3 regions of the Mesorhizobium sp. BR1-1-4 genome follow, and region 3 is predicted to be linked to each of the others. Evidence: predicted binding sites of a transcription regulator. Region 3 holds the regulator's gene; each other region holds the start of a gene.
The links. Region 3 encodes PhoB, which activates phosphate uptake and scavenging genes when phosphate is short. Its sites were predicted from a motif close to TGTCATNNANCTGTCAT; they were not measured.

Region 1 (10,028 bases), on a different contig from region 3:
AATGAGGGCCGTTTCGGCAAGACGCTGTTCACCGACCGCAACGATCCCGAGGACGGCAAGGTCAACGTCCACGCCGCCTGGGATTCGGAGGAGGAAGCCCGCGCCATCGGCGAGACCATCGAGGCCTACCAGCGCCAGAAGCACAATTTGAACGATATGGCGATCCTGGTCCGCGCGTCCTTTCAGATGCGCGCCTTCGAGGACCGCTTCATCACGCTCGGCCTTAACTACCGCGTCATCGGCGGTCCGCGTTTTTACGAGCGCATGGAAATCCGCGACGCGCTGGCCTTCTTCCGCGTCGTCGCCAACAGCACCGACGACCTCGCCTTCGAGCGCATCGTCAATGTGCCCAAGCGCGGCTTGGGCGAAGCGACCATCCGCCAGATCCACGACACCGCGCGCGCCTTGCGCATCCCGATGCTGGAGGCGGCGGGTACACTGGCGGAAAGCGACGAGCTGAAGCCGAAACCGCGCGCCGCGCTGCGCGAGGTCGCGGCCAATTTCGAACGCTGGCAAAAGGCGCTGGAAACCACGCCGCACACCGAACTCGCCGAGACCATTCTCGAGGAGAGCGGCTACACCGACATGTGGAAGAACGACCGCTCGGCGGAAGCCCCCGGGCGGCTTGAGAACCTGAAGGAACTGATCCGTTCGATGGAGGAGTACGAATCGCTGCGCTCCTTCCTCGAACATGTCGCGCTGGTCATGGATGCCGAGCAGAATGCCGGGCTCGATGCCGTTTCCATCATGACGCTGCACTCGGCCAAGGGCCTCGAATTCGAGACCGTCTTCCTGCCCGGTTGGGAGGAAGGTCTCTTTCCCCATCAGCGCGCGCTCGACGAAGGCGGCCGCTCGGGGCTCGAGGAGGAGCGGCGGCTCGCCTATGTCGGGCTGACGCGGGCCAAGAAGAACCTGCATATCTGGTTCGTCTCCAACCGCCTCATCCACGGGCTCTGGCAATCGACCATCCCGTCGCGCTTCCTCGAGGAACTGCCGGAAGCCCATGTCGAGGTCGCCGAAGCCGGCAACTCCTATGGCGGCTACGGCAATCCCTATGGCGGCGGCTCGTTCGCGTCCGGCCGTGGCGGCGGCCAGGGGGCAGGAAGACAGAACCCCTATGGCGCCTCGCGCTTCGACAATATCGGCGGCAATTCGGGCGGGGAAAAATCCGGCGCCTTCTCCAACACCTATTCGACGCCGGGCTGGCAGCGCGCGCAGGCCAACCGCACCGAGGCGACCGACCGCAACTGGGGCACGCGCTCGGGCCATCAGGTCGAACGCATCGGCTATGGGGAAACAGACTCCGGCTACGGCGCCGGCCGCACCAGCGTCAAGGGCCGCACCATCGATGGCGAGCTGGTCGCCAAATCCGTCTCCGACACGCCGTCCGCCTTCAGCGTCGGCGACCGCGTCTTCCACCAGAAATTCGGCAACGGCAACATTTCAGCCATCGAGGGCAACAAGCTGACCATCGACTTCGACAAGGCCGGCCAGAAGCGCGTGCTGGACGGGTTTGTGGCGGCGGTGTGAGATGCAGCTTACAACGATCTCAATCTACCTTAGACCAGCTTTACCAGCTCGGCGTGATCTCTAAGCGGCGCACTAGCGAATTCATCGAGGGTTAAAAGTGTGAAATCGACAGGGCAGTCGATTGAAAGGGAAAGTTCGCTGAGGTGCCGACAAAGAGCTCGGTGCAAATCCGGAAGCCTCTCATCTGAAATTTCGGTCGTAAAAAGAATATCTACATCGCGAAACAATTCGCCACGGAAAAACGATCCGAAACCATAGGCAGAGTTGATATCAAGATTTGATACTATAGTATCGATTACCGTCTTTATCTTTTTTCGCATAATCCCAATATTTTGTGGCCCAAACTCCGCCGGCCAACTCGGTTGAATTGTAGAGCCCGATATGATTTGTCTCGCAATAATTTTTGGCTTGCGCCGAATAGCCATTCCACGAGCCTCCTACGCAGATATATTGAAGCGGTCCAAAATCTTGCAATGCTCGCATGACAAGCGCAAGACTAAATGCATAGTCGTCACCGCCAAGAAGCCGCATGTGGTCTCCTTGTTGCTTTCTTTCAAATAAAAAAAGTATATCTTTTTCTCTCCGCAAATTCTCTACATTATCGTGATTTAATAGAATTTTATGCAAAAAAGAGGTCCTTGAGAAGGGGATGCTCCAAGGATTTACAGAATCACTCATAGCCAAATCTTTCAGAAAAATCGGTGGGAAACTTGGGGTAAAATTCTGTTCGGCCGAACTGCTGCTGCTCATAGGCCAGAGCGTGTCTCTTGAAGGCAAGGAACACAATAACGTCCTCCTTAGATAGCAATGAAATATTGCTTCCGATAGAATTTACAATCTTTCTATTATTTGGTAAAATTGTATCCAGCTTACGAGCACTCCAAATATCTACAGCATCAGAGCCGGGATCCTCGTTCGCTATCAACGAATGCGGGCCAACGTCCGAGAAGATCCCGTGATTCTCCGCTAGAAGAAGACCGACATAATTTCTTAGTTCATCAAAATTCTCAAATTGAACATCGCACCCCGCTTGCTCGACTTCTTTCTCTCGCCCACTTTTCCACTCCCGCAGCAAATCTTCCGAATATGCGGCTGGAGCTTTGTCAATTGCGGTGTGGCAGTTAGGGCACAGCAGAACTAGATTTTCATACGTGTCGAGGCCACCGTCCGCCTGACCGCGAGGACCGTCCTCACTATGCGCAATAACGTGAGCCATTTCGCCTATATGAAATGTCTGCACGCCATCTATGACCTTGGTCAGATCAGCACGGCACTGCGGATTGGAACATCTTCCACCTGCTCGTCCCCAAAGAATTTTTGTATCTGATAATCCAATCGCCATGATGGATAGAGTGGCGCACTAAGGTACCTTATACCAGTCTATATATCAGCCAAAGGTCGATTATTTGCATAAATATGCCGAGCCTTAGCGGCTGCAAGAGATAACCGACGCTGGCGATCGGCCACTAAATGAGTCTATCAAAGTGCGGGCGACGCCATTCAATCCACCTTCTTCTCGCCCCGCTCCCCGGCCTTCACGATATCCTCTGTCGTAAACAGGATTTCCTTCAGTTCCACGCGCCAGTCCGTCTTCTGGCGCAGCAGGAATTCGAGGTCCATGCCGAAATGCTTGAACTCCTCGCTCTGCGCGTTCTTCATGATCGCCTTGGCCTGCGGGTTCTTCTCGACCGACATGCGCTGTTCGTACCAGCTGATCGCTTCCGCCTCCTCGATCAGCGAGGTGATCATGCGGGCAAAGGTCCGCACTTCCTGCGACAGTTCTTCCGGCGGTTCGTGGTACTGGTCGAAACCCATGTCGTCCTCCCTCAACGGCTCACGGATGGAGCCAGGCATTGGCCCGCATCCATGAATGCGCGTGACGCGCCCCGGGTTCCGGGATCACGGCCACAATTCGGGATGATGGATCCGCGAACTATCTCACGACACCGGCGCCGCGCCCCCCTCTTCCGTGCGCCGCGCGATGAACGCGTCGAGCACGCCTGACGTGGCGGCCGCCGCGGCCGGCGGCTCAAAATCGGCAAGGGTGCGCTTCCAGATGCCGGTGGCGCGTTCGGTGGCGGTCTTCGAGCCGCTTTGCGTCCAGTTGCCGAAATTCGACCAGTCGGCCACCAGCGGCTCGTAGAAGGCGGTGCGGTAGCGCGCCATGGTGTGGCCGGCCGAGAAGAAGTGGCCGCCCGGCTGCACTTCGGCGATCGCCTCGAAGCCTATTGCGTCGTCGTCGCCGGGGGTCGCCGCACAAAGTTCCGCGAGCGTCTGCAGCGCCTCGATGTCGGTGACCAGCTTTTCCAGGGAAACGCTCAAGCCCCCTTCCAGCCAGCCGGCCGCGTGGATGCAGACGGTGGCGCCCGACAGCACCGAGCCCCACAGCGCGAACTGCGTCTCGTGCGCGGCCTGCGCGTCCGAAATGTTGGCCGCGCTGCCGCCGCCCGAGCGCCAGGGCAGACCGGTGAAGCGCGCCAGCTGGCCTGCGCCCAGCGTGGCTTTGACGTGCTCCGGCGTGCCGAAGGCCGGTGCGCCCGATTTCATGTCGACATTGGAGGAGAAGGAACCGTAGACCACCGGCGCGCCCGGCCGCACGATCTGCGCCAGCGTCAGCCCGGCCAGCGCTTCGGCATGCTGCAAGGTCAGCGCGCCGGCCACGGTGATCGGCGCCATCGCACCCGCCAGGCAGAACGGCGTGATGATAAGGACCTGGCCCGCCTTGGCGAAATCGATGATGCCTTGCGCCATCGGAATGTCGAGCTGGCGCGGCGAGTTGGTGTTGATGACGGTGTAGCAATGCGCGCCCGAGCGGAATTCGTCCTCGGACAGCCCGCGCGCCAGCCTGATCATCTCGAAACTGTCATCGACCTGCGGCGTGCCGCGCGCGAACACGAACGGAAATTTGTCCGACAGGGTCAGCTGCGCCCGGTTGACGGCATAGTGGCGGAAACGATTGTCGATGTCCTGCGGTTCGATGCATGGCCCCAGCATGTGCAAGACGTCGAAATGCTGCACCAACTTGATCAACTCCTCGAAGGCGACCAGCGTCCCGGGCCGCCGGCCGCGCTCGAGATCGGTGACATTGGGCGCGCCGGAGCCGGCCAGGAACGTCATCGAGCCCAGTTCGAGCGACAGGTCCCGAGAGCGCGCGCCGGCATAAGCGTGGATCGATCGCGGCGCCGAGGCTAAGGCTGCCGCCACCATGTCGCGACCGATGCGCACCATGTCGGTGTCGGGGTCGACCAGGGCGCCGGCGCGGGCGAGCACCTCGCGCGCCTCGGGCAGCAGCACCTTGATGCCCAATTCTTCCAGCACGCGCAGCGCCGTGCCGTGGATCGACGCCACCTGGTCGTCGGAAAAGATCGGCTGCGGCAGGAATGGGTTCTTCAGCGACCGGTAATTGGGCTTACGGCTTGATTCGCTGCCTGCCTCGCCCATGCGTCCCCGCCGGCGTTCGCGCCTCGTATCCCGTGCAGCGTCATCGACCATCAGAAACTCCTCCTCATTGCCGCATCGCCCTGCCCTGGGGACCGTAGGGCGAAGCCGTGATGACCCGCGCCGTCCGTTCGACGCCGACAATGTGCACGCAAAGCGCCATCCCCTCCCCGGCGAAATCGTCGTCCACCAACGCCAGCGCGACGCTCTTGCCGATCGTGTAGCCAAATCCGCCCGAGGCGCCGACAACGCCACCCCCGATGACCACTGCGCGATAGTGCGGCTTCGAAGCTTCCCCTCCCGGTCAGTTCGAAGCCGGCATCATATCCGTACTAGACATAAGTGTCTAGTACGCCAAGCACGCTCCATGGGAGGTCACCAATTCCCGCTCTCCAGCGTTTTTTATCAGCACATGGAGATACCGGCTGACCCGTGTCGCCCACTGTCACGCAAGCATCATGTTGACGCCTTAGATCGCTTTCGGGGAGGCACGCGCGGCATCATCGATGCGGCACCTCTTTTTCATTTTTCCTTCGGCCGCTCCGGCGTGCTTCGTCACAAAGAGGATTGTCCATGAAACACCTGCACCGAACCGCCTCGCTCGGCGTCGCGCTGGCCTTGTTCACCGCCCTCACCCCGGCGCTTGCCGATGGCGTGGCCTACATCAACAAGGGCCTCGTCGGCGTCGGCCGCATCCCGGCCGACCAGCGCGACAAGTTCGGCGAGACCTTCGGCTCGGGCTCGGGCATGGCGATCGACATTTCGGGCTGGACGCATGATGCCGGCACCTACAAGGGATCGCTCTGGCTCTTGCCCGACCGTGGCTACAATGTCGCCGGCACCACCGACTACCGGCCGCGCCTCAACACCATCGCCATCGAGTTCACGCCTGTCGCGCCGGGCGCTGCTCCCGCCGCCGGCCAGGAGCAGACGGGCGTCAAGGCGACGCTTGCCGACACCATGCTTCTCACAGACGACAAGGGCGCCGATGCCACCGGCCTCGATCCGCTGTCGGACGTACGCGCCGCGGCCGGCGACATGCCCATGCTGCCCGTCGCCACCAATGGCAAGCTCGCGCTCGACAATGAAGCCATCGTGCGGCTGCCGGACGGCTCGATGTTCATCTCCGACGAGTACGGCCCCAACATCTACAGGTTCTCCGCGCAAGGCCGCCTGATGTCGGCGACCCAGCCGCCTGCGGCTCTCGTGCCGATGCGCAAGGGAGCGCCGAACTTCTCCTCCGACAATCCCGGCCCGGGCGCCGCCGACCCTGATCCGAAGGATCCCGAAACCGGGCGCCAGAACAACCAGGGCCTCGAAGGCATGGCGATGACGCCGGACGGCAAGTTCCTGATCGCCGTGCTGCAGTCGGCGCCCCGGCAGGATGGCGGCGATTCACCCTCGACACGGCAGAACACGCGGGCGCTGGTCTATGATGCCTCCGACCTCGCCCATCTGAAGCTCGCGCATGAATATGTCGTGCCGCTGCCGGTGTTCAAGGATGCCAAGGGCAAGACCAAAATCGCCGCGCAGAGCGAGATCGTGGCGCTTTCGGACACATCCTTCCTGATGCTGGCGCGCGACAGCGGCAACGGCCAGGGCCTGAAGAAGGGTGACGCTTCGCTCTACCGCGAGATCAACATCGTCGACGTCTCCGACGCGACCGACATCGCGGGCGGCGCCTTCGATGCGGCCGACAAGCCGGTCGCGCCCAAGGGCGTGCTTGATCCCTCGGTGACGCCGGCCAAGCTGACGCCGTTCATCGACATCAACGACGCCACCGCGCTTGGCCACTTCGGCCTGCACAATGGCGGCGCGAAGGACCACAACGAGCTTTCGGAGAAGTGGGAAGCGATGTCGTTGGCCAGCGTCCTCGATCCCAAGCTGCCCGACGACTATTTCCTGTTCGTCGGCAACGACAATGACTTCCTCGCCCAGGACGGCTTCCAGGTCGGCGCGCCTTACAAGGCCGACGACGGCGCCGACGTCGACACCATGTTCCTGGTCTATCAGGTCACGCTGCCAGGTCTCGGCAAGAAGTAACGATCACTGCTCAAGCGGGCGCGCCTGGCGCGTCCGCCTGTGCAGGTCGTGAAGGCCTACTTCAGGAATTCCGCGTCCTTCGGCACGCCGGCATCGATCGGCTCGGCCGTCCTGCTCGACACGGCGATGATCTTGCCGGCTGCCGACAGGTTGGGCCGCACGAAGACCTGAGCGGGAGGTCGATGATGTCCTGGTTCATAAGCGCACGCAGCCGGACGACGCGTTCTTGCCGATCGAATTCCGTTCCGGCGAGCCTGACCGATCGACGGTCACTGCGCCTCGGCGCAGGGTGCATCTCGGTCCGGCCTGCGGTATCGTCGCGGGCCAGAGTCACATTTGCCAGGTTGGCCGCCATGGACGAAAAAATGCCCGCACGCCGGCGTACCGGCGACCTGACCAGCGGCCCGATCCCGCGCACGCTGCTGCTCTTCGCCTTGCCGGTGCTCGGCTCCAACGTGCTGCAATCGCTGAACGGCTCGGTCAACGCCGTCTGGGTGGGCCGCTTCCTCGGCGAGTCGGCGCTGACCGCGACGTCCAACGCCAACCTCGTCCTGTTCCTGATCCTCGGCACGGTGTTCGGCATCGGCATGGCGGCCACAATCCTGGTGGCGCAGTCGGTCGGCGCCCGCGACCTGCCCGAGGCGCGCCGCATCGTCGGCACCAGCGCCACCTTCTTCTTCCTCGTTTCGGTGGTGTTCGCGGTCTGCGGCTGGATCTGGGTCGATGCCATCCTGGGCGCGCTCGGCACGCCGGCCGACGCCTTGCCGCTCGCACGCTCCTACCTGCGCATCATCTTCGTCGCCGTGCCGATGATGAACCTTCTGTCCTTCGTCATGACCGTGCTGCGCGGTGCGGGCGATTCACGCACCCCCTTCATCTTCATGGCGCTGGCGGTCGTGCTCGACATCGTGCTCAATCCCCTGCTCATCCGCGGCATCGGCCCGTTTCCTGAACTCGGCATCGCCGGTTCCGCCACCTCGACGCTGATCGGCCAGACCGTGAGCGTCGTCGCCATCCTCGTCGTGCTCTACGCGCGCAAGCATCCGTTGCGGCTGGCCGGCGCCAATCTCGTCCTGCTGCGCCCGGATCCGGCGCTGCTGCGCATCGTCGTCTTCAAGGGCGTGCCGATGGGCCTGCAGATGATCGTCATCTCGGCGGCCGCCCTGACGGTGATGGGCATCGTCAACTCCTATGGGTCGCAGGTCGCCGCCGCCTACGGCATCGCCGCGCAGCTCTGGACCTACATCCAGATGCCAGCGCTCGCCATTGGCGCCGCGGTCTCTTCCATGGCGGCGCAGAATGTCGGCGCCGGCCACTGGGACCGGATCGGCCGCATCGCCGCCTCCGGAGTCGGTTTCAACCTTGTCCTGACCGGCGCCCTCGTCGCGCTGCTATGGGTCTTCGACCGTTCGATCCTGAGCCTGTTCCTGAGCAGCGACAGCGCGGCGATCGATATCGCCGCCCATATCAACACGGTCGCGTCCTGGTCGTTCATCCTGTTCGGCATCACCATCGTGCTGTTCGCCACGGTGCGCGCCACGGGTGCCGTGATGCCGCCCCTGATCATCCTGGTCATCTCGGTGCTCGTCGTGCGCACCGGCTTTGCCTATTACATGCGCGGCGTGATCGGCGAGGAAGCGCTGTGGTGGAGTTTTCCGGCCGGTTCGATCACCTCTCTGATCCTGGCCGCGATCTATTACCGCTTCGGCGGCTGGCGCAGCTTGCACATGATCGAGAACAGGCCGGCTGCCGGCGAACCGCCCGACACCGGGCTTGGCGTGCCGCGCCAGCGCGCGAACATGGCGCCTGAAACGCCGAACGGCTGATGCCGGGCCGCCTTGCCGAGGTGCCTTGCCGGCGTGTTTTGCCGGGCTGGAGCGGCGGTCTCAGCGCCTCTGTCCGAGCCCGAAGGCGAGCGCCACCAGCGCGAACGCGATGATCATGGCCGCGAAGGCCAGGCTCGCGACGACAGCACTGGCATAAGTCGACACGACGCCGATGCCGATGACAGGCAAGGCGTTGCCGACAAAGCAGCAGACGAAGAAACTGGACACGACCTCGGCGCGGCGATCCCGCGGCGCGATCTCGTTCACCACTTGCAGGCCGCCGCGATAGCCGAGCGCTGCCGCCACGCCGCAGCAGGCCGTCGCCGCGATCATCATCGCCATCGAGGCCAGCATCTGCGCCGCCACCACAAGCATGGTGCTTGGGATCATCAAGGCCAGCGCGGCCAGCATCGCCTTGCTGCTCCCCATCCGCGCCAGCGCCACGATGCTGATTGCCGCGACCATCGCCAGTTCGAAAAACAGCGCACCGGCCACGGCGTGGTTGGCCTCATGCAGTTGCTGCGCCAGGATGCTCGGCGCCACCGCCGCATAGAAGCCGACCAGCGCCATCGCGCCAAACCCGGTCACCGCCGGCGCCACGAAGCGCGAGCGGATCTGCGCCGGCACGGAAAGCCGCGGCCGCATGGAGACCTTGCCAAGGCCGCTTGGCTTCGTCACCGTTTCGCGCGTGCGCCAGACCATGATCGTCACCACCGCGAGCGTCGCCAGGTAGACAATGAAGACCAGACGCAATGGCCACGGCTCGTATTGGGCCAGCAGCCCCGAAACAAGCGCCCCGAAACCGAGGCCGAGAAAGTTGGTGCTGGTGGCGATGACGCTGGCGCGCGACCTGCCGGCCTCTGGAAGAAGCTCGGCGATCCACGCGGTTCCCGTCCCAGCGCCCACGCCGATGCCAAGTCCGCTCAGGATCCGCGCAACCTCGAGCGACGCGACATTGCCGGCAAACAGGAACACAACCGCGCTGATGAAGGCGACGATCATGGCTGCAAGCGCCGCCGGCCGGCGCCCGACGACATCCGAAACGCTGCCGAACACCAGCAGGGCGCCGAGATTGCCGACGACATAGACCGCGTAGATCAGCGTCAAGGTGATCTGCGAAAAGCCGAATTGCTGCTTGTAGACGATATAGAGAGGCGTCAGCACCGTGCTGCCGGCAAACAGCACCGCGAT
Region 2 (10,028 bases), on a different contig from region 3:
GCTGATATCGGCCGGCATCGCCATGCAGTTCGCGCTCGCCTTCTATCTCGAATGGCTGTCGACCATCGGCGGTTCGGGCAAGGCCCGCACGGCCCAAACGGTTCCCTCGCCGGTTCGTGCGCCTTTGGGGACTGCCATGGCAAGAGCCAATCGGTAGGCGGTTCGGCCGTGCGGTTCAGCCGCGTGGCGAAGCCGTCGAGGCTCGCACGATCAGTTCGACCGGCAGTTGATGCCGGCTGACCGGCCCGTCGCTCTCCAGGATCGCCCTGACGGCAAGGCGGCCCATCTCGGCAATCGGCTGGGCGATCGTGGTCAATGGCGGCTCGGACACCGCTGCTTCCGGAACACCGTCGAAGCCGACGACGGAAACGTCGTCAGGCACGCTCAGCCCGCGTGCGCTCAGCCATTCGAGCGCCACCAGGGCTATTCTGTCCGACATGGCCAGAATGGCGGTGGGCGGCGTGTCGGAGGCGAAGATGGTCTCGAGCCCCGCCTTCGTGCTCGCCACGTCGTTGGCGGTCTCGTAGACAGGCACTTTGGTTATGTCGACGCCAACCCGCGAAAGCTCCCGGAGATAGCCGGTGAGGCGGTCGCGCGTTCCGGCATAGGTCGCCGCCCGAACCTGTTCGGCCGAAACAAGGCCCGTCCTGTTGTCGGCGAAGGGCAGGGCCATGACGGCGAAGCGGCGATGGCCGAGATCCGTGAGATGGCGGGCCGCCATGCCGGCGCCGGCGATGTTGTCAACTCCGATCGCGGCGACCGAGCCGTCCTCGGAGTCGAGGTCGAGCGCGACGAAGGGCAGCTTGCGCTCACGTGCCAACTCCACCAGGCGCGAGCCACCTTCGATGCAAAAGACGATGAAGCCGTCGACCAGAGCGCTCTGGATGTTCCAGGCAAGCTGCTCGTTGTTGGCGGCCGAGACCAGGGAAATGCCGGCTCCGGTCGCATCGCAAGCTTGCGAGATGCCCGCCATCATGACGCGCGCAAACGGATCGTCGAAGAAATAGGAGAGGGGCTCGGCGGTGGCCACGCCGATGGCGTTGACCTTGCCGGCCCGCAGCAGCCTGCCCTTTGGATCGGGGCCGCCATAACCCATTGCCTCGGCCGCGGCGCGAACCCGTTCGCGGACTTCCTCGCGCACGATCTCGGGGCGGCTGAATACGTTGGACGCGGTGCCGTGCGAAACACCGGCGGCCTTGGCGATGTCGGCCAGCCGTACGGGTCGTCGATTGCCTGCGGTGAGTGACGCCATTTGTGCGTGCCTCCTGACATCCATGTAGCACGTTCTTCCGCCGCATCTAGTATTTTCGTTGGATCGATTCAAATTTTGCTTGACCTGCGCCGGTTTCGATCCTAGGTTTGAATCGATCCAAGTGACAGCTTGTTCTGCTGAATAGCCAAAAAGGGAGGAGCGCCATGCATCCCGTCAACTACCTGTTCGCCGACATCTACCGCAACGACTGGAATATCGGGTCAGCCACCAACAAGGCTAGGCATCGTGGTGAGACGGGCCCATGGGTTCGCGATCTTCGCTTCTTGGTGGCGCGCAAGCGGAGCTGATCAAACCGACTTTTTTCGCGCCCGACGATTGGATCGATTCAAAGACAAGGAGGATGAGTCATGCATCCCATCAAGCATCTGTTCGAAGATATCTACCGCAACTACTGGGGCATCGCACCGGCCACACAGCGACCGGAAGCGCGACGGCGGGTGAAACCTGCTGTTGGCGGCCGTGCCCTTTGGGTCCGCCCGGAACGCCGCCGGGATTGACCTCAAGCAATCATTTCAGGGTCGTGGACGTGCCACGGCCGAGATCGCTATCGCCAGCCAGCCTGCAATGAGCAGGGTGCCGCCGATCGGCGCCGACATCGGAAACAGCCTTGAGCCCCAGAAATCGCGGGCGAGAAGATCGCCCGCGAAGAGGAGCAGCCCGGCGAGCAGAATGAGGCTGGCGATGCGCAGCCAGCGGTTCGCGCCGATAAGGCCGATGGCGAGGAAGACCGGCGCATGCATCAGCAGGAACGACGCGGCGGTGCCGGTAAAGGCGCCGCCGCGGTGGGCGGCGGCCGCCGAAAGCGCCACCCCCGCCGCGCCGACGAGGCCGCCGGCAAGCACGAGGAGGCGGCTGCCGTTTGGATCGGGGTTCATGGCCGGCGTGCTCCTTCTTTCTTCAGCAAGCGTCAGGGCTTGCGCGCTTCCAGCGCCATATGCCGCGTCCGCCGCGATTGGACGATCCAGTTGTAGGCCGCCCCGAGCGCCATCAGCACCGACGTGCCGAGAAACACCGCCGGCATGCCGAAATGGCCGCCCACAAAACCGCCGGCCAGTGGCCCCGCGACCTGTCCGACATACTGCGCCGAGATCGCCAGGCCAAGCACGTTGCCGCCAACGCCGTCGGGGATGTTGTGCCTGATGACACTGGTGATGCAGGGCAGGAGGCCGCCCAGCGCCAGGCCCATCAGGAAACGCAGGCCGATAAGCTGCCAGCTATTGGTGACAAAAGCCTGCGGGATAAGGAGCAGCGCCGAAACCGCCAGTGCTCCCACGACAACGTTCCAGTGCCCGATCCGGTCCGCGAGCTTGCCGAGCCAAGACGCCGAGAGGATGGTGCCCAGCGCGGCGGCCGACATCACAACGCCGGCGACGAGCGTCACCCTGCTCTGGTCCTCGATGAGCTGCTGCACATAGACGGTGATGATCGGCTCGATCGACATTGTGGCGAAGGCGAGCAGCATGCCGGTGGTCAGCATGGCCACGACCGGGCGCTTGTCCGGGATCTGCGACCAGCCGCTTTTCGGCTTTGCCGCCGACACCGGTTTGGCTGGCTTCGGACGCGGGCTCTCCTTGATGAGGAAGGTCGTTGCCAGGAAGGCGAGGAAGATCACACCGCCTGACAAGAGGAAGGTGGCGCGAATGCCGATCACCGGCGGCAGCACGCCGCCCAACAGGGGACCGACCAGCGAGCCCGCCGTAATGCCCGCCGACAGCACGCCAAGCGCCCAGCCGGAACGCTCCTTCGGCGTCTGCATGGCCACCAGTATGGTTGAACCGGAGGAGTAGCCGCCCGCGAAGCCGATCAGCAGGCGCAGCAGCACCAGCTGCCAAACCGTCTCGACCATGCCCGTCAGCGACATGCAGATCGCCATGCCGAAGGAGGCGCGCACCAGCATCACCTTGCGCCCGTAGCGGTCACCCAGGCGCCCCCATAGCGGCGCTACTGTGGCCGCGGCGAAGAAGGTGGCGCCATAAGCGACGCCGGACCACTGCACGATTGCCGCGTGGCCCTGTGCGCCGAGCTGTTCGACATAGAGCGGCAGGAATGGCAACAGCAGGGTCATGGCGATGAGCGTGCTGAACGAGCCCGCGAAACAGACCGCGAGATTGCGCCGCCAGTGAATGTTGTAGCCGCTTTGCTGCGTGTCTTCCTGCGTCATGCCCTGCCTGCCGGGTATCAGCGCTTGTTGCGGATACCATTTTGGGATACCAAATTGGTCTCCGTCATGAACTTCACGCCGGCCGCTGTCAATGCGGCTTCGGAAAGGGCGCGCGATGTCGCAGATGCAGAATGTCGAACGGCAGCTTCGCGAGATGATCCTGGCGCTCGAGATCGGGCCGGGAGAGCGGCTGACCGAACGCTGGATCGAAAGCCAATTCGGCGCCTCGCGCACGCCTGTCAGGGCGGCGCTGCTGCGGCTGGAGACCGAGGGGCTGGTCGGCAGGGACGGGCGCGGCTGGACCGTTTCGCCCATCAATCTGGCCGAACTCGAGCAGGTCGCGGTCTATCGCGAGGCGGTCGAGATCGCGGCATTGCGGCTGACGTGCGGGCAAGCCGACAAGAGCGCCATCGATGTCATCGAGGCGATGCTCGATTCCTGCGACGAAAATACGCCGCGCGAGGAGTGGCATCGTGTCGGCATGGATTTTCACATCGAGCTGGCGCGGCTCTCCGGCAACGAATTCCTGTTCCGGGCGGTTCGTGACGCGATGACGCGTCTGTCGCGCGCCCGCTGGCTGGAAGTGCGTGACGAGACGGCCCTTGGCCGTGCCTGGGTCGAACATCGCGCCATTCTTGCCGCGACACGCCTCGGTCAGGCTGATGAAGCCGCGCGGCTGCTGTCGGCCCACATCGTCGGCAGCCGTGACCGGCTGGTGACGTCGCTTGCCAACGACCGACGTGGCCTTCGCGCCAGGGGATTTGCCGTCGTCGCCGCTTAATGCGGTCCATGCGCTGCGGCGCGCTGGCCGGAAAAACAGACGGGTCTGACGTGAAGCGCACTTTCGGCCTCGCTTCAAGGAAGCCGATGGCGTAAGAGCGGCGATGGAAAACAACCGGTTTGAAACACCTGTGACCGTCAAATCCGTCACGGCGGGAAGCACTCAGCTCTTGCGTTCGGCAAGGGAGGCTTCCGATTACCTCCTCAACAACTGGCCCGGCAAGCGCAGCCCCAAGCATCGTGCGGCGCTGCAGGCCTGTCACGACGCGCTCGCCGGCGACAAGCCGGCGATGAATGCCAGGCGCGCTTTCATCGCCGCGGCGCGGGAAGTGGATGTCTTCATCAGCGACAAGGCGCCAGCCTGATATTAGCTCGCGGTTTGGGCTGACAATTGGATTTGAGGCTCGGCCCGCATTAGCGGGCCGGATGCCGTTAATCCTTCGTTTCGGTCTCAGTCTCGGTTTCAGGCTTCGTACGTTCGCGCGCGGCAACCTTGGCCGCCAGCTTTTCAGCCTTCTTGGCCGCTTTCTGGCGGTCGCGCTCCTTGCGTTCCTGATCGTAGTTTGGTGCTCGCGCCATGTCGGCTCCTTTTTGTGACTGCCTTGCGGCCCTGAGCCTGCCTAGGAGCATTAGCCGTCAAACACAACAGCCGAAGCGATAATGCGTGGCTGCTGGCATCGAAGAGATGCGGGCGCTTGCCAGATCGGCGCCACAATGATGTAGGACATGCGGGCGCCATGGATTGAGAACCGCCCGTTTGTTTTGATCAAGTGACCGATGGCCACAATTTCGCGGACCGCAGCAAGAGTTTTCTATTATGCGAGAAACGTCGCGCGCGATGTCGCTCCGCAAGCGTTGTTTCGTGCCCGGCTGGCTGGCCGTCTCGAAAGGGCCAGGCTTTCCGGTGAGGCGGCGCGCCGCAGGCTGAATTACTACAACAAGTTGCAGGATGGTTTCGCGCCAAGCGCCGATGCCATGCGCATCGGCAAACTGCCCTTCACGCCGACCATGTACTATTACGACCTCAAGGAGTTCGCCCGCTACTTCGATCCCGGCCTGCTCATCGACCTGGAATTCGGCGACGTCAGGAATGTCCCCAAGGTGCCTTCGATCGTCAAGGACCGGCCAATCTGTGCTGACGACAAGAACGCGATCATCATGAAACTCGACAAGTTTCGTCATTTCCAGATGCCGGCTGACGCGATGTCGTTCGCCGACAAGCTGCCGTCCGTTGTCTGGCGCGGTGATCTCAACAATCCGATCAGGACAAGATTTCTGAACGCTGTGCGCGACCTGCCGTTCTGCGATGCCGGTTCGCACAAGCCGAACGCACCGCCCGAATACGCCAGGCCTTTTCTCAGCATCAGCCAGCACCAGCGCTATCGCTACATCGTCTCGCTCGAGGGCAACGACGTGGCGACCAATCTCAAATGGATCATGAATTCGAAGTCGCTCTGCATGATGCCGCCGCCGACCTATGAGACCTGGTTTGCGGAGCGGCAGCTCGAAGCCAACGTCCACTATGTGCCGCTCGCGGCGGATTTCTCGAACCTTGAGGACCACGTCGCCTATTTCGAGCGGAATCCGGCGGAGGCGGAGCGCATCATCGCGGCTGCGAACGCCTATTGCCGGACATTCGACGACGAACAGACCGAGCAGACGATCTCCCTGCTGGTGCTCTACAAATACTTCGTGCTGTCGGGCCAGATCAAACCGGATGCCGAGGTGTGGCGCTACATAACGGGCTAGTTGCGGCGCTCGGTCGAGGCCGCCAGCCGCATTCGGGCGCTATCGGAATGCGTGGCTGGATGGTAGGGCAATCATGCTGCGGGAACCATCCCGACCTTCACTTGTTCAACCGCGTTTATCTTTGATCAAAAGAGTCCATGGCCACCCTCCAACGAACGACGGCAAAGGTCTTCTACTATGCGCGGAACGTCGTGCGCGATATCGCGCCCCAGGCGATCTTCCGGCGGCGATTGGCCAGCCGCCTACAGCAGGCCAGGCTCTCGGACGAGGCCGTGCGCCGGCGACTGAATCACTACAACAAGCTGCAGGACGCTTTTACACCAGGCCCGGATGCTGTGCGCATCGACAAGATACCGTTTGAACCGAGCATGTACTATTACGACCTGAAGGAATTTGCCCGCTATTTCGATCCATCATTGCTCATCGACCTGAAGTTCGGTGATGTCATCGGCGTGCCCAAGCTGCCGACCCTCGTCAAGGACCGGCCGATCCGCGCCGACAACGGCAATGCCGTCGTCATGAAGTTCAACAAATTCCGCCACTTCCACATGCCCCTCGATACCGTCGCCTTCGCCGATAAGCGCCCTGCCGTGGTCTGGCGCGGCGACCTCAACAACCCGATCAGGACACGGTTCCTGGATGTCGCGCGCGACTTGCCGTTCTGCGATGCCGGTTCGCACAAGCGCAGCGCACCGGCTAAGTACAGCAAGCCTTTCCTCAGCATCAGCCAGCACCTGCGCTATCGCTACATCGTCTCGCTGGAGGGCAATGACGTGGCGACCAACCTCAAATGGATCATGAATTCCAACTCGCTCTGTCTGATGCCGCCGCCGACCTACGAAACATGGTTTGGCGAGAGCCAGCTCGAGGCCGGTGTCCACTATGCGCCGCTCGACCCGGATTTTGCCGATCTCGGCGAAAAAGTGCGCTATTTCGAAGCGCACCCGGCCGCGGCGGAGCGCATCATCGCCGCAGCCAATGCCTATTGCCGCAAATTCTCCAATGAACGGGACGAGCATGCGATCTCGTTGCTGGTCCTCTACAAATATTTCGTGCTCGGCGGCCAGATCGAACCCGATCCCGAACTCTGGCGGTTTATCGGCGGCTAGCTCTGCTCTCGGCCTGACGCCGATCAGATATCGCTGCGGTCGAGAACCAGGTCGGCGGGGCCGAAGCGATCCTTCGCTGTCAGTTGCTGGTGCCAGTAGGGGTAGAGCAGAGCCGGCCGGCTGACCGCGTCGAGGCGCTGGCGTTCTTCGGTGCCGAGCTTCAGGGCCGCCGCCGCAAGGTTGTCCTTGAGCTGAACGTCATTGCGGGCACCGATCACCAGCGAGGAGACGGCAGGGCGTCCGAGCAGCCAGGCGAGCGCCACCTGCGCCGCCGAGACGCCACGATCCTTGCCGATCTCGACCAGCACATCGACAATCCGCCACAGCCGGTCCTCGTCGCGGATCGGCGGCTCGGACCAGCCGGCAAGCTGGCGAGCGGTCGGGCTGTCGCGGCGGTATTTGCCCGACAGCAGGCCGCCGGCGAGCGGGCTCCAGACCAAAACGCCCAGCCCTTGGTCGACCGAGATCGGCAAGAGCTCGTACTCGGCCTCGCGCGCTTCCAGCGTATAGTGGATCTGCTGGGTGACGAAGCGTTGCTGGTGACGGCTGTCGCTGATGGAAAGCGCCTTCATCACCTGCCAGCCGGAATAGTTGGAGCAGCCGATGTAGCGCACCTTGCCCTGGCTGACCAAACTGTCGAGCGCGGCAACGGTCTCCTCGAGCGGAGTGAGGCCGTCCCATTGGTGGACGAAATAGATGTCGATGACATCGGTCTTCAAGCGCTTCAGGCTGCTCTCGCATTCACGGATCAGATGATGGCGCGACAGGCCCTCGTCGTTCGGGCCCTTGCCGATCCGCATCCGCGCCTTGGACGCGATCAGCACATCGTTCTTGCGCTTGCCGCCGAGAGCTTCGCCTATGATCTCTTCGGAGAGGCCGTTGGAATAGACATTGGCGGTGTCGATGAGGTTGATGCCGGCATCGATGCACATATCGATCATCCGCTTGGCTTCGGCGAGATCGCTGTTGCCGACCGCGGCGAAGGGCCCGGCGCCGCCGAATGTCATGGTGCCAAGCGTCAGTGTCGAAACCTTCAGGCCGGAACGGCCAAGGGTGCGGTATTCCATGTCAGATCCTCACGATTTTGTTGAAGAGGCGTGCCGGCAAGGCAGGCCTGGAAGGCGACCGCGCATTTGTAGGACAATTCGGCCGGCTTGTCGCCATGCGACGACGGTCGATCGATCAGACATCGCGGAATTTGCAACGTCGGCAATTGCGCCTGTGCTGCAATAAAACCGTCACCGCCGGCCTATATTGAAGTCGGCTCAGGTGTTTCCATTCCCGGCCGCCGGCCAGCAATTTGGAGCGCCCAGTGGTAACCGACAGGGCTTGCAAGCGGAGCAGTTGATATGACCGAGCTGAAACAGAATTCCCCTGCCAAGGACTGGCTTGAAGCCGAGCTCGCCGACACGCTCGACGAGGACTATGAGCTCGAAATGTCGGAGCCGGCCCTCTCGATGGAGATCGCCAAGATCTACAAGAACTCGCATCCGCCTTCGATCGATCGCATGCAGTATTTTCGCGACCTGATCAGCCTCCAGTCCGAATTGATCAAGCTGCAATCCTGGGTCGCCTACCACAAGAAGAAACTGGTGGTGATATTCGAGGGCCGCGACTCCGCTGGCAAGGGCGGCGTCATCAAGCGCATCACACAGCGGCTCAATCCGCGTATCTGCCGCGTCGTGGCGCTTCCGGCTCCGACCGAACGCGAGAAGTCGCAATGGTATTTCCAGCGCTATGTCCCGCATTTGCCGGCAGGCGGCGAGATCGTTTTGCTCGACCGCTCCTGGTACAACCGCTCCGGCGTCGAAAGGGTAATGGGTTTTGCCAGCCCCGAGCAGGTCGAGGAGTTCTTCCATGACGTGCCGGAGTTCGAGCGCATGCTGGTGCGCTCGGGCATCACCGTGGTCAAATATTGGTTCTCGATCACCGACGAGGAACAGCAAATGCGCTTCCTGATGCGGATCCACGACCCGATGAAACAGTGGAAGCTGTCGCCGATGGACCTGCAGTCGCGGGTGCGCTGGGAACACTACACCAAGGCCAAGGAGGAGACCTTCGCCCGCACCAACATTCCCGAGGCGCCCTGGTTCATCGTCGAGGGTAACGACAAGAAGCGCGCGCGGCTGAACTGCATCGACCATCTGCTCAAGCAGCTGCCGTATGAAGAGGTGCCGCACGAGGAGATCACGCTGCCGGAGCGCGTCTTCAACCCGGAATACGAGCGCCAGGTGCTGCCGCGCGAGCTTTACGTGCCGGAGAAGTATTGAGCGAGAGTTTTGTCCTTCTCCCCGTCACTATACGGGGAGAAGGTGCCGGGCAGGCGGATGAGGGGCGGCGCTGGCTTTGACAATTGAGCCCGGATAAACCCCCGCGCGCGCTATCTTCTTCTGCTGACACATTGCCATCGGACATGCTCGACAGCGCAATCTTCTAGCGCTAGCGCCGCCCCTCATTGTCCTGCCGGACATTTCTCCCCGTATAGTGACGGGGCGAAATGGGCTTTCGTCGAGGGTTTCTCCACCTTACGCCCGTTTGATGACGACGTGCGTGGCCAGTGCCGTCGCAACCTGTTCGCTGCACTGGTAGCCAAGATTCAGCATGTCGAGGCCCGCAAAAAGGTTCTCGCCTCTGCCAAGCAGCACCGGCGAGATCGCCACGTGCATGTCGTCGATCAGCTTTTCCTGCAGATACTGCCGGATGGTGGAGATGCCGCCGCCGACCCGCACATCCTTGCCTGACGCGGCGGCTTTGGCCTGTTCGAGAGCCGAATGGATGCCGTCGGTTACGAAATAAAAAGTCGTGCCGCCTTCCATCACGATGGGATCGCGCTTGTAATGCGTCAGCACGAAGGTCGGGACGTGATAGGGCGGATTGTCGCCCCACCAGCCCTTCCAGCTGTCGTCAGGCCACTCGCCCCGGATCGGCCCGAACATGTTGCGGCCGAGGATCCAGG
Region 3 (10,028 bases):
CGCGGGCGTGGGTGGGTTGGTCGGCGGCGGCAAGGGTGCCCTGATCGGCGCGGCCGTCGGTGCCGGTTCCGGCCTGCTGGTTCGCAACCTGCGCAACGGCTACTGCCAGTATCGCGACCATCGCGGCCGGATCTACACGGCCCGCTGCAACTGATTCAGCGATAACAAGTCAAAATCCGGAGGCCCAGGGGCCTCCGGATTTTCGTGGCTGGGGGTCGGCCGCTAGGGCCGCTGACGGGTGGGTTTCAGCCGGCCAGTGGAATTTTGATTTCCACCTTGAGGCCATCGGCCTGAAAATCGCGTCTGATCGTGCCGCGCAGCTCGCGCGTGACATTGAGATCGATCAGCTTGGTGCCGAATCCCGTCCGCGATGGCGCCTCTACCCTCTTCTTCCCCGCCTCCCGCCAGTTCAGCGCCAGCGTCCGCTCGCGCCCCCGCCCTTCCAGCGACCAGTTCACCTTGAGAGCGCCAACGAAATTGCCGGCTTCGCCGTATTTCAGCGCGTTGGTGGCGAGTTCATGAAAGGTCAGCCCAAGCGCCTGCGTCGTTGTTTCATCGAGCAGCACCTCCGGGCCTGACAGGAGCCCGTCCGGCAATTCCTTGCCGAACACCTGGCCAAGCTCGATGCGCAGCAGATCGGCAAGGTCGGCTTTCTGCCAGCGCGAGCGCGTCAACATATCCTGCGAGGCGGCCATCGCCTGCAGCCTGGCCGAGAAGGAAGCGGAAAACTCATTGACGTCGGTTGCCCGCGAAGCCGTCTGCCGCGCGATCGCCAGCACCCTGGTGATGGAGTTCTTGATGCGATGCTTCATCTCCTGCAGCATCAGGTCCTTTTCGAGCAGGCTTTTTTCCGTCGTCTCGTGCAAGGCCGACACCGCGTCATAGGCTCGCTCCTGATAGCGCGCCACCAGCGCGATGGCGCCTGCCAGGAGCAGGCCGAACAGCCCCAGCATCACGGGGATGGCGCGCGAAGAGGGTTGCGAGAAGGCGCTGGTTGGCCTGAACAATACCGTCCAAGGGCGTCCCGCCACGGTCATCTTGCGGGTGACCAGCAGCCGGTCTCCCAGGGATGAGGCCGGTGGCGTCTCCGAGCGGAACAACAGGTTGTCGCCGTTCACCGCTCCATCATAGATCTCGGTGTTGACCGGCAGCAGCGGCGCACGGCTGAGCGCGATCTGGAACAGGTCCCGGGCCCGAAAGGCCGCATAGAGAAAGCCGGCGGTCGAGGACCGCGATGCGTTGATGACCTCCGGTGCGGTTTCCACATTGAGCCGCACATAGACCAGGAAGCCCGTGAAAGTCTGCGCCACGCCCGTGCCCTGGCCGAGTTGCACCAGCCCGCTCGCATGCTGCTGGTCATCGGCCATGGCTTTTTCGATCGCCGCACGCCGCACCGGCTCGCTGAACATGTCATAGCCGATGATGGTCTGGTTGGACGGATCGAGCGGCTCGAAAAGCGCGATCGGCGTGCGCCAGGCCTGCGTCGTATCCGGATAGACCGGATGACTGGCGCCGAAATCGTGGAGGGTGTCGCGTTCCACCGCTGCCTCGTCGCCCGTCCTGACCAGCCGCAGGAAGCCGATGCCTCGCAGGCCGGCGAAATTGTTGTCGACATCCAGCGCCTTGAAGAATGCCTTGAACTCGTTCTGGGAAATATCGCCGTTGCGTGCGTCGAACAGGGCCTGTGTCGAGCGCAGCAGCGACAGGTGCAGGTCGATGCGGCTCTCGATCCGGTTGAGGGCGTCATCGGCCGCCCCTTCGAACTTGATGCGGGCGGCTTCCTGCGTCGCGAAATAAGCGAACCCCGCCATGGTCATGCTGATCAGTGCAACGGCAATGAACGCGACGATTGGAAAAAGCTTCTTCAACGGATGATGCGGTCCATGAGCAAAACAGGACCTTTTATGGGCAAGTCGCCGGGCCAACACAATGGTCAGGCCACACCATCGTGATCACTGGCATATCACGTGACCGGCAACGGGGCGTGCCCGAAGCGGCCTGACCGGCCTCAGGCGGCGATCTTCAGCGCGCCCGGCCCCGGTATGGCACCTGGAGGACATTTGCCCAGGATGATCATCCCAAGCACCTCGTCCTGCGTGACGTCAGTCGTGCGGGCGGTACCGACCACCTGGCCATTCTTCATCACGCAGACACGGTCGGCCAGCTCGAACACGTCGTGGATGTCGTGGCTGATCAGGAAGATGCCGATGCCATCGGATTTGAGCTGCCTGACCAACTCGCCGACCTGGGCGGTTTCCTGGGGCCCAAGTGCCGCCGTCGGCTCGTCCATGATCAGGATGCGGGCATTGAACAGGATCGCGCGGGCGATCGCCACCGATTGCCGCTGACCGCCTGACAGCTTGATCACCGGCTCCTTGAAGCGCTGGAAGCGGGGATTGAGCCGCCCCATCACCTTGCGCGCCTCGGCCTCCATGGCGACGTCGTCGAGCGTGCCCCAGGCGGTCATCAGTTCGCGGCCGAGGAACAGGTTGGCGGCGGCATCGACATTGTCGGCCAGCGCCAGCGTCTGGTAGATCGTCTCGATACCGTATTTCTTGGCGTCGCGCGGGTTGGAAATCGCTGCCTCCTCGCCATTGACGAAGATCTGGCCCGCATCGCGTTTGTAGGCGCCGGACAGGATCTTGATCAGCGTCGACTTGCCGGCGCCGTTGTGGCCGAGCAGTGCCACGACCTCGCCGGGGAAAAGATCGATCGAGGCGTCGTCGACGGCGCGGATGCCGCCGAAGGCGATCGAGATGTTGCGCATGTCGACCAGCGGCGTGCCAGTGGGCGCAGTTGTGAGGGCCCTTACGGGAGCGGTTTTGTCAGCCATGGTCGTATCCCTAAACCCGCTTGCGATAGACGGTGTCGAGCCAGACGGCGATGACCAGCACGGCGCCGACGACGATGCTCTGCAACGGCGAATCGACACCGAGCAGCACCATGCCCGACTGCAGCGACTGCATCAGCAATGCACCGAGCATGGCGCCGATGATGGTTCCCGAGCCGCCGGCAAGCGAGGTGCCGCCGATGACGGCCGCGGCAATGACCAGCAGCTCATCCAATGTTCCCAGCACATTGGTGGACGAGTTCTGCCGGGCCGACGAAATGGCGGCGGCGATCGTGGCCAGCACGCCCATGATCATGAACACCTTCATGGTGATCCAGCGCGTGTTGATGCCGGCGAGATTGGCCGCTTCCGGATTGCCGCCGATAGCAAAGACATAACGGCCGAAACGGGTGCGGTTGGTGATGAAGGTCATGACCAGACCGACGGCGACCGCCATCAGCACCGGTATGGCGATGCCGTGGGCGATGAACAGCCCGCCCTCCGGCACGGTGATGTTGTTGGCGGCCGCGTACCGGTTCACGATCCCGATCGGCCATGGATAGGAGTTGGCTAGCCAGACCGCGCCCATGATGACGGCGCAGGTGACGACGCCGAGCAGCGTCTCGGCCCAGATCGGCCGCAGGGGGAAGCGGAAGCGCTTGCGCTGGACCCGCCCGTTGAACAGCGCGAACACGACGGCCAGGCAGGCGACGATGCCGACGACCCAGCTCCAGGTGGCGCCGATCGATCCGGCCGGTCCGCCGCCCATAAGCTGGAACGTGGCGTCGAGCGGTGCCACCGTCTGGCCTGACGTGACCCACCAGGCGGCGCCGCGCCAGACCAGCAGGCCACCCAGCGTGACGATGAAGGCCGGCACTTCGAGATAGGCGATGACGAAGCCCTGGAAGGCGCCGATCAAAAGCCCGAGCGCCAGACCGATCACCAGTGCCAGGACCCAGATCCATGGGTTGCCGAGTTCAAGTCCTACGAACCGAACCAGGAAATGTACCTGCGCAAAGCCCATGACCATGCCGATCAAGCCCTCGGCGGAACCGACGGACAGGTCGATGTTGCGCATGACGATGACCAGCACCATGCCGCAGGCCATGATGGCGACCGCGGACGTCTGCACCGACAGGTTCCACAGATTGCGTGGCGTGAGGAACGTGCGGCTGTCGAAATCGAGCGGATTGACACCAAGACGCAGGCTCGAAATCACATGCAGCGCGACCCAGATCAGCAGCAGCGCGCCGATCATGCCGAGCATGCGGGTATCGATCTCGGTCGCCTTCAGGAAACGCGCGACCGCGCCGAGTTCCGACGCACGCGCCGTATCGGCCTGCGAGGTTGAGGTCGTGTCGGTCATGATGTCCTCCCAGCGGCTTGCCGTCTGACGCGGAGCCGGACCAGAGCCCAGAAGTTAGCCGCCAGCGGCGGAAACACAAATCTTGTCGGGAAAACGCCGCGGCTTGGAAGCAATTCCAGGAAAAGTGCGTAAGGGTTTTTGTCCGGAATTGCGAAGACAAGGAAATTGGAACGGCCAGTGTTCAGAACACTGACCGTTCCACGCCGCGGCGTTTCCGATTTTTCAGGCGATCAAGCTCAGTTGCAGGCCGCGACGCTGCCCGCGGCAACGCCCGTGCAGACTTCGTCCTTCTTGATCCAGCCGGCGTCGATGACGAGGTTGAGATTGTCCTTGGTGATGGCCACCGGGGTCAAGAACAGCGACTTTACGGTGTTGCCGCCAGGCGTCGTGAAGTCCTTCACGCCGGCGATGTCGGTCATCTTCTTGCCGTCGGCGAGTTGCGAGGCGATCTCGGCGGCGTTCTTGCCGAGTTCGCGCGCGTCCTTCCACACGGATACGGTCTGGGTGCCGAGCGCGATGCGGTTGAGCGCGGCGTGGTCGCCGTCCTGGCCGGAGACCGGCACGGTGCCGGCGAGCCCCTGCGCCGTCAGCGCCGCGACGACGCCGCCGGCGGTGCCGTCATTGGCGGCGACCACGGCGTCGACCTTATTGTCGTTGGCGGTGAGGAACTGTTCCATGTTCTTCTGGGCGTTGGCGGGCAGCCAGCCGTCTGTATAGGCTTCGCCGACATTCTTGATCTTGCCGCTGTCTATGGCCGCTTTCAGCACTTCCATCGAGCCCGAGAACAGGAAGTCGGCATTCGGATCGGCGCCCGAGCCCTTGATGAAGACGTAATTGCCCTCAGGCTTCACCTTGAACACTTCGCGGGCCTGCATGCGGCCGACTTCCTTGTTGTCGAAGGTCAGGTAGAAGACGTCCTTGTTCTCGATCAGCCGGTCATAGCCGACGACCGGAATGCCCTCGTCGAGCGCCTTCTGTACCGCCGGGCCGATGGCCGACGCGTCCTGCGCCAGGATGATCAGCGAATTGGCACCCTGCGAAATCAGGCTCTCGACATCGGTCAGCTGCTTGCCGGGATTGGACTGCGCATCGGCGGAAATGTACTTGTCGCCCGCGGCCTCGATCGCCTTCTTCATGGCCGCCTCGTCGGTCTTCCAGCGCTCCTCCTGGAAGTTGGACCACGACACGCCGATGACCTTGCCCTTCGCCTGCGCGACCGACGCCAGCGTCAGCGACATGGCGACACCCGCCAGAATGGCGACTGTGAATCTCTTCATGATATCCTCCCTGCGCCCGCGTGTGGCGCGACCAAACTGGCCCTAAGGCCGGCACAAAGGCCCTATTTTTTCGAGCCTCGAAAAAACACTGGTCCATCGCCTGAGCACTGTCAACATTGATTCTGACGCATTTTGAGGTGCCAGAAGCCTTTTTTCGAGCCCCGCAATAAATAAATGACAGCCCCAGCCGCTTCTGCCAGTATTCGACCCGTTGCCGGAGGTGTTCGAGGGGGCGTCAAGAACCACGGCGACGGGGAGGGAATGATGTCGGTCGGAATCCGCCACGACGATCTGCGCCGGCGCAACCGCGCAATGGTGATTGGAGCCGTGCGCCGGGGTGGCCAGCCCTCGCGCACCGAGATCGCCGCTACTACCGCCCTCAGCCACTCGACCATATCGGCGATATCAGCCGACCTGATCGGCGAAGGTATCCTGAGCGAAGGCAAGCCGAACGAGGCCGGCTCACTGAAACGCGGCCGGCCGCAGGTGGGCCTTTGTCTCAACCCCGAGGCCGCGGCGGTCATGACCGTGGTGCTGTCGCTGAATTTCCTCTCCGTCGCCGTCATCGACTACGCCGGCCAGGTGATATCGGAGGAGCAGCGCCGGCTGGACACGCTGACCATGTCGCGCGAGGCGCTGATCGGCGAATGCGTGGCCATCGTCCGGCGCCGCCTCGAGGATCCCGACCTCGATGTCGCCAGCATTGCCCGCATCGCGCTGGCGATCCAGGGCATCACAGACACCGAGGCGCGCGCCATGCTGTGGTCGCCGATCACGCCGCAGACGGACATTGCCTTCGCCGATATACTCGAAGCCGAATTCGGCATCCCCGCCACCATGGAGAACGACTGCAACATGATGGCTGTGGCGCTGCGCTGGCGCGACCCCGAGCGCTACCGCGACGACTTCATCGCCATCCTGCTCTCGCACGGCATCGGCATGGGCCTGGTGCTGAAGGGCGAGCTGTTCACCGGCACCCATTCCTCCGGCGGCGAGTTCGGCCACATGATCCATCGCCCGGGCGGCGCGCTCTGCCGCTGCGGGCGGCGCGGCTGCGTCGAGGCCTATGCCGGCAACTATGCCATCTGGCGTAATGCAGGACAGATGGGTGAGGACGCCAAACCGGTCGACGTCAGCGACGCCGACATGCGCGCATTGGCGGCCACGGCGCGCGAAAGAGACGGACCGGAGCGCGAGGCCTATCGCAAGGCCGGCGAGGCGCTGGGCTATGGCCTTGGCAGCTTGTTCGCGCTGATCGATCCGGCGCCCGTTGCGATGGTCGGCGTCAGCGCCGCCGCCTTCGATCTGATCGAGCCGGCCTTGCGCGAGGCCATCGCCCAGACCGCCGGCGGCCAGCATTCGACGTCGATTTCCTTCGATACAGAGCCGAACGAATTGCCGCTGATCCGCGAGGGCTGCGCCATGCGCGCGCTCACCTTCGTCGACCAGGAGATCTTCGCGCCGGGTGTGCAGGTGAGATCCGGCAAGAACGTGGCCTGATCTCAGTCCTCGCGAATCGCGTAGCCTGCGCCACGGATGGTGCGTATCACATCGGGCATGCGGCCATTGTTGACCGCCTTGCGAAGGCGCCCGACATGCACATCCACGGTGCGCTCGTCGATGTAGATCGTCTCGCCCCAGACATTGTCGAGCAACTGGCTGCGCGAGAACACGCGGCCAGGATGGCGCATCATGAATTCGAGCAGCCTGAACTCGGTCGGTCCGAGCCGGATCTCGCTCTTCTTGCGATAGACCCGGTGCGATTCGCGGTCGAGCACGATGTCGCCGACCTTGAGCACGCTGGACAGCACTTCCGGTTTGGCGCGGCGCAGCAGCGCCTTGACCCGGGCCATGAATTCCGGCGTCGAGAACGGCTTGACCAGATAGTCGTCGGCGCCGGTCGAGAGGCCGCGCACGCGATCGCTCTCCTCGCCGCGCGCCGTCAGCATGATGATCGGCAATCGCTCCGTCTCGGGCCGCATGCGCAGGCGCCGACAGAGTTCGATGCCGGAAACCGCCGGCACCATCCAGTCGAGCACCAGCAGGTCGGGCACGTTTTCCTGGAGGCGTATCTCGGCTTCGTCGCCGCGTGTCACCACCTCGACCTGGTAACCCTCGGACTCCAGGTTGTAGCGGAGGAGCACGCCTAGCGGCTCCTCGTCCTCCACCACCATGATGCGTGGCGCGATCATCGATCGATCATCCCTGCCGTCAAGCCGCCGGCACCGACATCGCCGTCTCGTCCTGCTTCGGACGGTTGGCGGGCAGTTGCGTGCCGGTCAGCACATAATACGCATTCTCGGCGATGTTGGTCACATGGTCGCCGATGCGTTCGAGATTCTTGGCGCAGAACAAAAGATGCGTGCAAGCCGTGATGTTGCGGGGATCCTCCATCATGTAAGTCAGGAGTTCGCGGAAGACCGAAGTGTATTTGACGTCGATGCGTTCGTCGTCATTCCTGAGCTTGGCGAGGGCGGCGGCATCGCCGGCCGCATATTCCTCGACGACGCCCTGCACCTGGATCAGCACCAGCTGCGCCATGGAGTCGATGGAATGCGACAAGTCGCGCGGCGTGGCGGTGAGGCCGACCGAGCCGACGCGCTTGGCGATGTTCTTGGCAAGGTCGCCGATGCGTTCGAGATCGCCCGCCATGCGGATCGAGCCGACGACATGACGCAGATCGTCGGCCATCGGCTGGCGCTTGGCGATCAGGGTGATGGCGCGATCATCGAGTTCGCGCTGGCGCGCGTCCATGATGGCGTCGTCGGAGACGACGCGCTGTGCCAGCGCGTTGTCGGAATTCAGCAGCGCCTTGGTGGCGCCGCCGACCATCGTGCCGGCGAGATCGCCCATGTCGCTGATCAGCTTGCTGATCTGTCCGAGATCCTCGTCGAAGGCTGCGACTGTGTGTTCGGCCATGATCCTGGTCCTCGTATGCGTGAGATCAGCCGAAGCGGCCGGTGATGTAGTCCTGCGTGCGCTTCTCGCGAGGCGACGTGAAGATCTTCTCGGTCTTGTCGAATTCGACCAGCTCGCCCAGATACATGAAAGCCGTCTGCTTCGAGACGCGCGCGGCCTGCTGCATGTTGTGGGTGACGATGACGATCGTGTAGTCGGCCTGCAACTCGTCGATCAATTCCTCGATCTTGGCGGTCGACAATGGGTCGAGCGCCGAGGCCGGCTCGTCGAGCAGGATGACCTCCGGCTTGACCGCCACGGTGCGGGCGATGCAAAGCCGCTGCTGCTGGCCGCCCGACAGGCTGAGGCCGCTGGCGTTGAGCTTGTCCTTGACTTCGTTCCACAGCGCGGCGCGTTTCAACGCCTGCTCGACACGGCCGTCCATCTCGGCCTTGCCGATCTTCTCGTAGAGGCGGACGCCGAAGGCGATGTTCTCATAGATCGACATCGGGAACGGCGTCGGCTTCTGGAACACCATGCCGATCTTGGTGCGCAACAGGTTGAGGTCCTGCGAGCGGTCGAGAACGTTCTGGCCGTCGAGCAGCACCTGACCCTCGGCGGTCTGCTTGGGGTAGAGCTCGTAGATGCGGTTGAAGACGCGCAGCAGCGTCGACTTTCCGCAACCCGACGGTCCGATGAAGGCCGTCACGCTGCGCTCGGGCAGCGACAAGGTGATGTCTTTCAGCGCCTTCGACTGGCCGTAGTAGAAATTGAGGTTCTTGACCTCGATCTTCGCCTTGGCGGCTGCCTCTGTCGCAATCGTCATGTCTGGAGACAACATCTGGCTCATTTGTCCTCTCTGCGTCCGGTCAGGCTGCGCGCAAAGATGCTGAGCGCGAGAACCGTCAATGTGATTATGAGTGCGCCGGTCCACGCCAGTTGCTGCCACTCCTCGTAAGGGCTGAGAGCGAACTGGAAGATGGTCACCGGCAGGCTGGCCATCGGCGCATTGAGATTGCTCGACCAGAACTGGTTGTTGAGCGCTGTGAAGAGTAGCGGCGCCGTCTCGCCGGAAATGCGGGCAATGGCCAACAATATGCCGGTGACGATGCCGGACATCGCCGCGCGGTAGGCCACCGAACGGATCACCACCCAGCGCGGCGCGCCAATCGCCGTGCCGGCCTCGCGCAAAGCGTTCGGCACAAGGTTGAGCATGTCCTCGGTGGTACGCACCACGACGGGAATGACCAGGATGGCCAGTGCCACGGCACCGGCGATGGCCGAGAAATGCCCCATCGGCCGTACCATCAATTCGTAGACGAACAGGCCGATGATGATTGAGGGCGCCGACAGCAGGATGTCGTTGATAAAGCGCACCACGGTGGTGAGCTTCGAAAAGCGGCCATATTCGGCCATGTAGGTGCCGGCCAGCACGCCGATCGGCGTGCCGACGACGATGCCGATAATAGTCATCACGATGCTGCCGTAGATGGCGTTGAGCAGGCCACCGGCATCACCGGGCGGCGGGGTCATTTCCGTGAACACTGAGAGCGAAACGCCCGACAGGCCCTTATAGAGCAGCGCGCCGAGGATCAGCGCCAGCCAGGCAAGGCCGATGCCGGCGGCGACGACGCAGAGCGTCATCATCACGCCGTTC

Region 1: the regulator PhoB is predicted to act here: its motif matches at 5,412-5,428, upstream of LB571_RS12555 (esterase-like activity of phytase family protein).
Region 2: the regulator PhoB is predicted to act here: its motif matches at 8,298-8,314, upstream of ppk2 (polyphosphate kinase 2).

What each region holds. Positions count from the first base shown of each region.
Region 1 covers NZ_JAIUIB010000005.1:168,263-178,290, reverse strand. The annotation lists gene LB571_RS12585 (ATP-dependent helicase) at 1-1,530, shown strand, start outside; gene LB571_RS12580 (hypothetical protein) at 1,801-2,208, opposite strand; gene LB571_RS12575 (HNH endonuclease signature motif containing protein) at 2,201-2,872, opposite strand; gene LB571_RS12570 (hypothetical protein) at 3,031-3,345, opposite strand; gene LB571_RS12565 (trimethylamine methyltransferase family protein) at 3,469-5,022, opposite strand; gene LB571_RS12560 (glycine cleavage T C-terminal barrel domain-containing protein) at 5,036-5,236, opposite strand; gene LB571_RS12555 (esterase-like activity of phytase family protein) at 5,542-7,011, shown strand; gene LB571_RS12550 (MATE family efflux transporter) at 7,365-8,837, shown strand; gene LB571_RS12545 (MFS transporter) at 8,898-10,028, opposite strand, start outside.
Region 2 covers NZ_JAIUIB010000004.1:279,048-289,075, forward strand. The annotation lists gene LB571_RS10495 (OpgC family protein) at 1-157, shown strand, start outside; gene LB571_RS10500 (substrate-binding domain-containing protein) at 176-1,252, opposite strand; gene LB571_RS10505 (hypothetical protein) at 1,417-1,560, shown strand; gene LB571_RS10510 (hypothetical protein) at 1,621-1,770, shown strand; gene LB571_RS10515 (DUF423 domain-containing protein) at 1,786-2,148, opposite strand; gene LB571_RS10520 (multidrug efflux MFS transporter) at 2,181-3,434, opposite strand; gene LB571_RS10525 (GntR family transcriptional regulator) at 3,550-4,215, shown strand; gene LB571_RS10530 (DUF982 domain-containing protein) at 4,346-4,579, shown strand; gene LB571_RS10535 (hypothetical protein) at 4,647-4,793, opposite strand; gene LB571_RS10540 (glycosyl transferase family 90) at 4,992-5,963, shown strand; gene LB571_RS10545 (glycosyl transferase family 90) at 6,101-7,072, shown strand; gene LB571_RS10550 (aldo/keto reductase) at 7,096-8,139, opposite strand; gene ppk2 (polyphosphate kinase 2) at 8,422-9,342, shown strand; gene LB571_RS10560 (dihydrofolate reductase family protein) at 9,598-10,028, opposite strand, start outside.
Region 3 covers NZ_JAIUIB010000001.1:66,648-76,675, forward strand. The annotation lists gene LB571_RS00325 (YMGG-like glycine zipper-containing protein) at 1-154, shown strand, start outside; gene LB571_RS00330 (CHASE domain-containing protein) at 246-1,868, opposite strand; gene LB571_RS00335 (ATP-binding cassette domain-containing protein) at 2,009-2,833, opposite strand; gene LB571_RS00340 (sugar ABC transporter permease) at 2,844-4,196, opposite strand; gene xylF (D-xylose ABC transporter substrate-binding protein) at 4,433-5,473, opposite strand; gene LB571_RS00350 (ROK family protein) at 5,738-6,973, shown strand; gene phoB (phosphate regulon transcriptional regulator PhoB) at 6,976-7,665, opposite strand; gene phoU (phosphate signaling complex protein PhoU) at 7,685-8,392, opposite strand; gene pstB (phosphate ABC transporter ATP-binding protein PstB) at 8,418-9,221, opposite strand; gene pstA (phosphate ABC transporter permease PstA) at 9,218-10,028, opposite strand, start outside.